2 regions of the Staphylococcus simulans genome follow, and region 2 is predicted to be linked to the other one. Evidence: riboswitches for the same ligand, from Rfam matches in the RefSeq annotation. Region 2 holds a riboswitch; the other holds the start of a gene.
What was found. A riboswitch is a leader RNA that binds a small molecule or an ion and turns the genes downstream of it on or off. The one in region 2 is predicted to bind FMN.
Positions count from the first base shown of each region.

Region 1 (5,245 bases), 260 kb from region 2:
AAGAAATAATGCAATATAGAACGCGGCTGTGCTTGGTTTAATAGTTCGAAAAGCTGATATATCTCTGTTTTAAATGCATCTAAGCTTTGCTGTGCTTCAAGCTTAAAATAAATAGTTTTTACTCGCTTTTGTACTTTACTGATTTCTGAAACGGGTATAAAAGAAAGCGTGTGATGTTGTTTGAATGAAATGGTTTGTATTAACAACTGCAAAACTTGAAAAGTCTGTTGGATACTTTCAAAGGTATAACGTGTTGAAACTTTTAACGGAATTGATGATAAATCTTCGTTATTCTGATGATAGATTCGTTCGAATGACGTATATTTTAAATCAGGTTGACTATGATATAATGATAAAAGTTGTTGGCTACATGCATCAAAGTAGGTTTGATGCGTTTTAGCACCAATCAGTATATTGTAGATACTTTTGTCAGTTTTATAATGAAATGCATGTTTTTTTATGTATTGAATTATTTCGTTCAAATCCATCATCACCTATGACTTATAGTATTGAAAAAAGATAAACTGGTGTTAAAATATAAATTACGTTATCAGTGTAGCATTTTTAGAGAAGGAGGCGAAGTAAATTGGCTAAATATACGATTGTAGATATGGATACATGCATTGCTTGCGGCGCATGCGGTGCTGCAGCACCTGACATTTATGATTATGATGATGAAGGTATTGCTTATGTTATCTTAGATGATAATGAAGGGACAGCGCCTGTTCCAGAAGAATTATACGAAGACTTAGAAGATGCAGACGAAGGTTGCCCAACAGATTCTATTAAAATTGCAGACGAACCGTTTGATGGTGATGCATTAAAATTCGAATAGTATCAATCGTGAGACCAGTTGGCTGTCTTCGCTCAACATAGATTGATAAAACAAGACAGATGATGTCTTAAAAAATCCCCCGGAAAAATATTTCCGGGGGTTTTTTAGTTTGTTATTAATAACGCAGTGCTTTCTTTAATCGTTTATATAACAATAAGAAAACGATAGATACTACGATACCTTTAATAATATTGAACGGTATAATACCAGATACTATTATGATTTTTAAGTTTTTCATGACATCGCTTAAGTTCATAATCATACCGTAAAGCGGTAATAATACGAAGTAGTTTAAAACACTTAATACCAATGTCATGACGATTGTACCTACAATGAGGCCAATGATGATATTGAAGCGGCTTTTAACCGCTTTGCTGACATAGTACGCAGTTAATAATAAACTTACTGCTGCTACAAAGTTTGCTAAAGGCCCAATTGGATCTCCCATGTTAAATAAGAAATTCAATAAGTTTTTAATCAATTCGACGATGATGCCTGCTATAGGTCCAAAAATAAAGGTTGCTAATAAAGCAGGTACATCACTAAAATCTAAAGTTAAGTACGGAGGCAAAAATGGTAAAGGAAATTTGATAAACATCAAAATAAAAGCAATTGCACTCAACATACTTATGACGATGAAACGTTTGTTGTTTTGTTGATTCATAAAGGCTCCTTCCATTCATCTACGTGAATAGGAGGATTTCATTGCACAACAAATAAACCCTCCATCTTCTCCCATCCAGACTATACTGTCGGCTCTAGAATCTCACTAGATCAGCCATATCTATCAATCGATAAATACAGGTCGCAGGCTTAAATTACTGCCGGTTGGGAATTGCACCCGACCCCGAAGATGAATTTCATTAATATTTTATTTTCCTATTTATTGTAGCCGATTTATCTTAAAAGTTCAATCCGATTGCTTAACTAGGAAAATAAAAAAACTTGGGCGTTTCGCCCAAGTTAAATGATTATGCTTCATGATGATGTGGTTTTGGTAATTTAATAATGAAAGTCGTGCCTTTACCTAATTCACTCGTTAAATTAATTGTACCTTCTTGTGCTTCAATAATCATACGACTGATGAATAGACCAAGTCCTGTTCCCTCTTTGCCGCGTTTTCTAGAAGCATCTACTTTATAGAATCTATCGAAAACTAATTCTACATGTTCAGGTGCAATACCACTGCCAGTATCTGAGATATATAAAATATCGTAATTATCATCTTCGCCAGTTGTGATTTTAATGGAATCTCCAGGACCAGTATATCTTGTCGCATTATCGACTAGGTTTGTAAGTACTTGTTCCATTCGATCCGAATCATAGAACCATAATTGGTTGTGTGTCTCTGGCGCGAGATCTATATCAATTTCTAATTCACTTGCTTGTTGACGATATTTCAACTGCATGCGATCAAGCAATTGGCTGATAGGTTGCACTTCTTTGTGAATAGATAAGCCTTCAGCATCCATTCTCGCAACATTTAACAACTCATTGACTAATCGATTCAAACGTTGTGTCTCATCTAAGACAATAGAAAGCGAATCTCTAATTTCTTCAGGTTCTGAAACTACACCGTCTACAATCGATTCCGTATAACCTTGCAATAAGGCAATTGGTGTTCTGAGTTCATGTGAAACTGTCGCAATAAAGTCTTTTTTCATTTGATCCAGTTTGTGTTCATTTGTCATATCTCGAATGATTGCGACAATACCACTGCTGCCGTTTGGTTGGAATTGATCAATATAACTCATAATTACCACATAATAACGGTTATTGACTTCATATTCTTCAAACTGTGTTTCCTTATCTGTGAAAGTATTATTCATTTGTTCAACGAATAATGCTTTGTTTTCTCCATCAAGCTCATTTTCCATTTGCTGAGCGAGTTGGTTAGATAGGATGATTTCCCTATTTTCATTAATACCCAATACACCTTCAACCATCGAATTGATTAAACTTTCTCTAATATTTTTAGAAGCTGAGATTTCATCAATATGACGTTGGATTTCATTGCTCATCAGGTTGAATGAGTGTGCGAGTTCACCTATTTCATCTTTTGTATGAATATCGTTCACTAAAGAATAATTGCCTTTAGAAACGCCGGTTGCTTGGGTTCTGAGTTGGCGAAGCGGTTTTGTGATTCGTGATGATAAGAAGAATGCGAATACAGTGGTCACGATTAAGAAAATAACCGCTGTAACAAGTATGATAATGGTAATAACATTATTTGTATCATCGATGCTTTTTAGGTCTTGGTAAATAAAGACTGCACCATTAGGATGTGTGTTATCAACTTTTGTTGGATATCCTACTAAAACATACGTATGTTTTTGACCATCAACAGTCATTTTAATATGTTCAGATGCTTTTTGTTTATTGTCAAATACTTGCGCAAAGTCTTTATCTTTTTGAATCACATCCATCATTTGTTCTTTGAATTTTGAATGTGAGTTATAATATTCATCCTTTTTATTTTTCATTATAATCAAACCGCTTGGGCCTTCGATAAGCATTTTACTATGTTTGATAGCTAATGATTTATTATCTGACTCCTCTAGCAGATTACTGATACGATGTGCATCGTTGACTAAAGAATGTTCAGTATCTTGCGTATAATACTGTTGGATGAATGTGATTAATGCAGCACTAAGTAAAATTAAAACTGTCGTTACTATTAAAATAATAGTTAACCACAGTTTTATGACGACATTATTGAGTCGTTTCATCGTTGTTGTCGACCTCAAATTTATAACCAACGCCCCATACAGTTTGAATCATTTGAGCTGCATCTTTTGAGACACGGTTTAATTTTTCTCTGAGTCGTTTAACATGAGTATCTACAGTACGCAAGTCTCCATAGAACTCATAATGCCAAACATCTTTTAATAATTGTTCACGGTCGAATACTTTGTTAGGTGTTTTCGCTAAGAAAATTAATAATTCGTATTCTTTAGGTGTTAAATTGACTTGTGTACCATCTGCAAGTACACGGTGTGCATCATTATCAATAACCAAATGCTTAAATTCGATTAAATCTCTAGCATGTGGTTCATTTTGATCTGAAGTTGCTGTTAGCGTGCGTCGTAATAAAGCTTTTACTCTAAGTACGACTTCTCTTGGAGAGAATGGTTTGACGATATAATCATCTGCACCTGATTCAAATCCTTCTACACGGTTCGTTTCTTCCCCTTTTGCAGTTAACATAATGATTGGAGTTTCTTTGTACTCTCTCAAACGGTTTGCAACTTCAATACCATCGATTTCGGGAAGCATCAAGTCTAACAAGATACAAGCATAGTCATGATTTAAAGCTAAATCTAATGCTTCTTTGCCGTCTCGAGCTTCTTCGATATCAAAAGATTCTCGTTCTAAATATAATTTTAATAGTCTGCGAATTCTTTCTTCATCATCAACGACAAGAATTTTTGTCATAATTTTATGTACCTCCCATATGAGCATTCAACAATAGTTGTCCAATAAGATAGACAGACAAGTCCTAAAACATCATAAACATCATGAATGATTTCCTGTATTGATAAAATATCTGTCATAACTTTCTCGGATTTAATAATTTGAGTATCGTCTTCGTATTTTTATTATATATAAAGGTTGTAAAAAAAGACGATTTTTCACTACAAAGCATATTATAACATAAGCATATATCAACAAGTTAATTGTAACCTTGTGAATAAAAATAGATTAACATAATTTGTGCATAATTTCACAAACTTTTATGCTGTTGCTACAAGTTTTAACCATTTGCGGCTAAATTGCGAAGTTTTTTTACTTCATGTGGCGTTAAGACACGTCCTTCTCCAGCGTTCAAGCCTTTTAATGTCAGACCACCCATTTCAATACGCGTCAATTTTGTTACTTCATGACCGAAATGTTCGAACATACGACGTACTTGTCGATTTCTACCTTCTGAAATTGTAATTTCAACAAGTGTTGTATTTTTTTCTTTATCTTGATTTTTAATTTTAACTTCTGCTGGATGTGTTTTTCCGTCTTCTAATTGAATTCCTTTTTCAAGTTGTTTCACTTCATCGCGCATCAAATAACCTTTTAATTTAGCTACATATTTCTTTTTAATTTTATAACGAGGATGTGTCATTAAGTTTGTAAACTCGCCATCATTAGTTAAGATAAGCAATCCAGATGTATCGTAGTCTAAACGGCCAACTGGATAAATACGTGTTTCTAAGTCTTCGAAATAATCAGTTACGACTGTTCTGCCTCGATCATCAGATACACTTGTGATAACTTGTGCTGGTTTGTAGAATAAAATATAAAGTTTGTCTTCTTGTTCTAATTTAACGCCTTCAACTTCAACATTATCTGAAGGTTTTACTTTAGTACCTAATTCAGTTACAGTTTCCCCGTTCACTTTAACTTTACCTTCTGTAA
Region 1 covers NZ_CP095100.1:1,428,368-1,433,612, reverse strand. Annotated here, with positions in the region: gene MUA87_RS06720 (helix-turn-helix domain-containing protein) at 1-488, opposite strand, end outside; gene MUA87_RS06715 (ferredoxin) at 587-835, shown strand; gene MUA87_RS06710 (ECF transporter S component) at 951-1,499, opposite strand; FMN riboswitch at 1,559-1,694, opposite strand; gene MUA87_RS06705 (ATP-binding protein) at 1,807-3,564, opposite strand; gene MUA87_RS06700 (response regulator) at 3,548-4,270, opposite strand; gene MUA87_RS06695 (pseudouridine synthase) at 4,590-5,245, opposite strand, start outside.
Region 1: linked by a shared signal. The riboswitch ahead of MUA87_RS06710 (ECF transporter S component) and the one ahead of ribD (bifunctional diaminohydroxyphosphoribosylaminopyrimidine deaminase/5-amino-6-(5-phosphoribosylamino)uracil reductase RibD) in region 2 are both predicted to bind FMN.

Region 2 (5,245 bases):
GCTAGTATTCGCCTGTTTATTACAGAAATGTCTGTAGATAAATAGGCTGTTTTTTATTTGAAGGATGTTATTTTGCACGAATCATGTACTGAGGTTATAGAAATGTTATTGAAAGAATACAGCAATATTACATTCTGACTTCAAGCACGTTCTATGGAATAAGATATGATAGAATGGTGGTTGGATAACTCTAAATTGTGATACACTGCAAAAAGTGTTAAGATTTAGAATCAAAACGAAATAATTTTTAAGTGTTATAAAACCGTAGGAACTATGGGGATAGCTCGGTAAGAAATAAATCAGTCATCATGAATGCGCCGAGAAGCTTTAACACCGTGTTACATAGTGTTAAGCAGTTCACTTTAACTTGACCTAAGAGGTGTAATTATGACGAAACACAAGAAAGGCTCTATCTTCGCAATAATAGGGCTGCTTGTTATTTTGGCTGTGACAGGTTATATTTTCTTTTCTATGATTTCCGACCAAATATTGTTTAAACATGTTAAAAAAGAAGAAACAGTTGAACATTTGGACGTAACTCTGAATCAAGCAGCTAAAAAACAAATTAATAACTATACAAGCCAACAAGTTTCCGACAAAAATGATAGATGGCATGATGCTACAGGAACAGAGATCAAGAAAGCCATGGACAGTGAAAAATTTATCGATGATAAAACTCAAAAGTATCAATTCTTAGATTTATCTAAATATCAAGGTATCGATAAAAATAGAATCAAGCGTATGCTTGCTGACAGACCTACATTATTAGCACATACTGAAGACTTTATTCATGCAGCTAAAAAACGACAAGTAAATGAAGTATACTTAATTTCACATGCTATCTTGGAAACAGGTGCTGTAAAAAGTGAATTATCAAAAGGTGTAGAAATTGATGGTAAAAAATACTACAACTTCTATGGTGTCGGCGCATTAGATGAAGACCCGATTAAAACGGGTGCTGAATATGCTAAAAAACATGGTTGGGATACACCAGAAAAAGCGATTGATGGTGGTGCAGAATTTATTCATAAGCACTTCTTATCAAATCCAGATCAAAATACGTTATATAGTATGAGATGGAATCCTAAGAATCCTGGTGAACACCAATATGCAACAGATATCAAATGGGCAGAAAGCAACGCATCACTTATTGCAGATTTCTATAAAAAGATTAATACTGAAGGTAAATACTACAAGTTATTTGTTTATAAAGATGACAAAGAACATCAATAATAATTCAATATAATATATAGTTTAAAGCGAAATGATTAAATGAATGTGATTTAATTGTTTCGCTTTATTTTTGTTTGTTGCATAATAGAAGGTGAAGCAATAAACAGGGTAGTTATGTAGGAAGAGTAGGAGGTTATTTGTATGCGTGTTGCAATAATCGGAATGGGCACTGCAGGTGTCAGTATTTTAAGACAATTAGAACAGCACCCATATTTCAAAGAACTAAACATTGATGTTTATGACAATGCTAAAAATATGGGACAAGGTGTACCATTTCAAAATGACAGCTCACAATTACTAATTAATTTACCAAGTAAGGATATGTCATTAAATTCTAAAGATCAGGAAGAATTCTATCGTTGGTATCAACAACAAAATGATTTTAAATTTGAGAATGCGACTTATTTACCAAGATTTGTCTTTGGACATTATATGAAAAGTTACCTCGATAAATTTAATGACATGTATGACAATATTCATATTATTACTGAAAAAGCGACTGAAATGTACTTGGAAAAAGGTTTTGAAAAAGATGCGCATATTCAATACTTTATTTGTACCAATCATGAACAAGAGGCATGTCGTCAATATGACTATGTCTTTTTGACAGTCGGTACGATGGCGTATCATGACCCATACCAGTTAAAAGGATTAAAAGGATTTATTAAATCACCTTATCCCACATATGAAACATTAAATACAGTGGAAGATACGGATGATATCGCAGTAATCGGAACAGGTTTATCTAGTCTTGATGTTATTCGTTATGTTGTGAAGCATCATCCTAACTTGCCATTGACGGCTGTGAGTCGACGTGGAGAGTTGCCAAGTGTCAGAGGGGAAATGCCAGAAATTACATTAAAGTATCTAACTAAAGAAAACTTTAATCAGATTATTAAATCTCATTTTGGTGTAGTTCCACTAGAGACTGCTATTCATCTCTTTAAGCAAGAGTGTGAGGATTTGAATATCCCACTTCAACAGCTTATCAATCGAAAAGTCGGCGACCCAATTAAAGATTTAAAATATGATTTAGCTCACCCAGAAATATTAGGTGTATTCCAAAGTTTATTAGAAACGATAAAAGAAAATATGAACTGGATTTGGAATAGTTTAAGCATTGAAGATCAAAGGGAGTTTATGAAACGCTACATGCCGATTTTAAAAGCGAATTCCAACCCAATGCCGCCACGCACAGCACGTTTGCTTATAGAAGAGATAGAAGCGGGACACTTGTTAATCAAAAAAGATTTAGAAAAAGTTGTACAAGAAAATGATACCTTTGTTTTCAAATATAAAGATTCAAACGAAACTGAACAATATAATGTTGTGATTAATGCGACTGGACCTAGAACACAATTAAAAGATTTAGATGAAGATGACGGCTTTTTAATTGATATTGCGAATAGACAAATTGTGCAAGCGCATCCGATGGGCGGCATTCAAATTGTGCCTGAAACAAATCAAGTCATCAGCCCGAGATACGGAACACTGCCACACTTAATTGCGATTGGTCAGATTACCAATGGCATCAACCAAGCACGAAATGGTGTCAATATGATTGTGCGTCAATCTGTACAAGCGGTTAATAGTTTATATGAATTTCATTCGGAGAATAGATAATCATTAAGTAATAATTATTGTCAGTTAAATTAAAATAAGCTATGATAAATATATGAGCAAAGTATTGCTCGTTCGATTCAGAAACAATTTCATAAAATTCTTTCGGGGCAGGGTGCAATTCCCAACCGGCAGTAAAAACATAAGCCTGCGACCTGTACTCTATTTTAGAGTATGGCTGATCTAGTGTGAATCTAGAGCCGACAGTGAAAGTCTGGATGGGAGAAAGAATCAAGACGTCATTAAATATGATTTAAAACGCGTATTTAAGTGAAGTCTAGTTTGTGTTAGCGATTTTTAACATGGGTGGACTCTGTTTAAATACGGTGATGATACATTTTTCCGTTGCCTCTTTAGTTAGGTGACGGAATTTTTTTATTTTAATGAGGTGATTGTTTGAATCGATTTTTACAAAATGCGATTGCATTAGCAAAAATGGCTGAAGGCCAAACGGGTGTGAACCCTGCTGTTGGTTCTGTCGTGGTTAAAGAAGGCAGAATTGTCGGTTTAGGTGCGCATTTAAAACAAGGTGAACGTCATGCGGAAGTACAAGCCTTAGATATGGCAGGTGCAGATGCAGAAGGCGCAACGATTTATGTTTCGCTTGAACCTTGCACACACTTTGGTTCTACACCGCCTTGCGTCAATAAAATCATTGAAGCAGGTATTTCAAAAGTTGTATATGCGATGAAAGATATAACTTTAGATTCACCTGGTGATGAGATTTTAACTGAAGCAGGTATAGAAGTGGAATATCAGCATGATGCACAAGCAGAAGCTATGTATACAGATTTTTTCAAAGCTAAACAAGCACAGATACCTGAAGTAACTTTAAAGGTGAGTGTCAGTTTAGATGGAAAGCAAGCGACAGATAACGGTCAAAGTAAATGGATTACAAATCCAGGTGTGAAACAGGATGTGTTTAAACATCGAGCAAGACATGATGCTATTCTAACCGGTGCAGGTACTGTACAAGCTGACAATCCGAGTTTAACGGTAAGGTTAGAAGGAGAAAGACAGCCTGTACGTGTGGTGTTAGCGAGAAGCGGTCATTTGGATTTCACACAAACTTTATTTACTGATCAACTGACACCTGTGCTTGTGTATACAGAAAATACACAATTAAAAACAAAAGAGCATGGGTCTAATATTCAAATCATTGTATTAGATGATTGTTCTATTGAAACTATTTTAAAAGATTTATATCAAAGAGGTATCGGCTCAGTCTATGTAGAAGCCGGACCTAAAGTGACTTCACAATTTCTCCAATCACAGTGTGTCCAAACACTGATTATTTACTACGCCCCGAAAGTAATTGGAGGTTCTGGCAAGTATCAGTTTTATCAAACTGACAATGTACTTCCTTTAGAACAAACTCCTCAATTTGAAATTGACCATTCTGAAATCATCGATCAAAATATCAAAGTTGTATTAAGAAAGAAGTGATTTCATGTTTACCGGTATTGTAGAAGAAATCGGTACGGTTGATCGCCTTGTGACAGAACAAAATGTCATAAAACTCTCGATAGCATGTGAAACAATTTTAGAAGATATGCATATCGGCGATTCAATCAGTGTCAATGGTGCATGTTTAACAGTAACTTCCTTTAATCAGAAATCCTTTGATGTGAATGTTATCAAAGGTACAGAAAATAAAACGTATCTCAATCAACTGACTAAAGGCAGCTCGGTCAATCTTGAACGTGCTATGCCGAGTCAGGGCAGATTTGGTGGCCATTTTGTGTTAGGTCATGTCGATGAAGTCGGAAAAGTACTAAAAATCAGACCGTCATCTAATTCTAATATCATGACCATACAATGTCCTAAATCTATTACTGACCAAATGGTTCAACAAGGTTCAATCACGGTTGATGGAACAAGTTTAACGATTTTCAGATTAGCAGAAGGCCAATTTGATATTCATTTAATTCCAGAAACAAAACGCGCAACGATTTTAGGTCAAAAGCGTGTCGGTGATACCGTGCATTTGGAAGCGGATATGTTATTTAAATATGTACAAAAAGCAATTTCAAATCAAAATACTGAATTAACGCCAGATAAATTAGCGCAATTCGGATTCTAAGAGGAGTGTTCAGAAATGCAATTTGATGATATCGAAAGTGCAGTTGAAGCACTAAAACAAGGTGAAAGTATTATTGTTGTGGATAATGAAGACCGAGAAAATGAAGGGGACTTAGTAGCTGTAACGGAATTGATGAATGAAAATACAGTCAATTTTATGGCACGAGAAGCACGTGGTTTAATTTGTGCACCTCTAGCTCCTTCTATCGCACGCTCATTAAATTTAGAGCCGATGGTTAAAGATAACAGCGATGCATTTGGTACAGCATTTACTGAAAGTATTGATCATATCGATACTACGACAGGTATC
Region 2 covers NZ_CP095100.1:1,169,688-1,174,932, forward strand. Annotated here, with positions in the region: gene MUA87_RS05455 (peptidoglycan release complex glucosaminidase SagB) at 388-1,233, shown strand; gene MUA87_RS05460 (FAD/NAD(P)-binding protein) at 1,375-2,856, shown strand; FMN riboswitch at 2,951-3,087, shown strand; gene ribD (bifunctional diaminohydroxyphosphoribosylaminopyrimidine deaminase/5-amino-6-(5-phosphoribosylamino)uracil reductase RibD) at 3,250-4,299, shown strand; gene MUA87_RS05470 (riboflavin synthase) at 4,304-4,936, shown strand; gene MUA87_RS05475 (bifunctional 3,4-dihydroxy-2-butanone-4-phosphate synthase/GTP cyclohydrolase II) at 4,952-5,245, shown strand, end outside.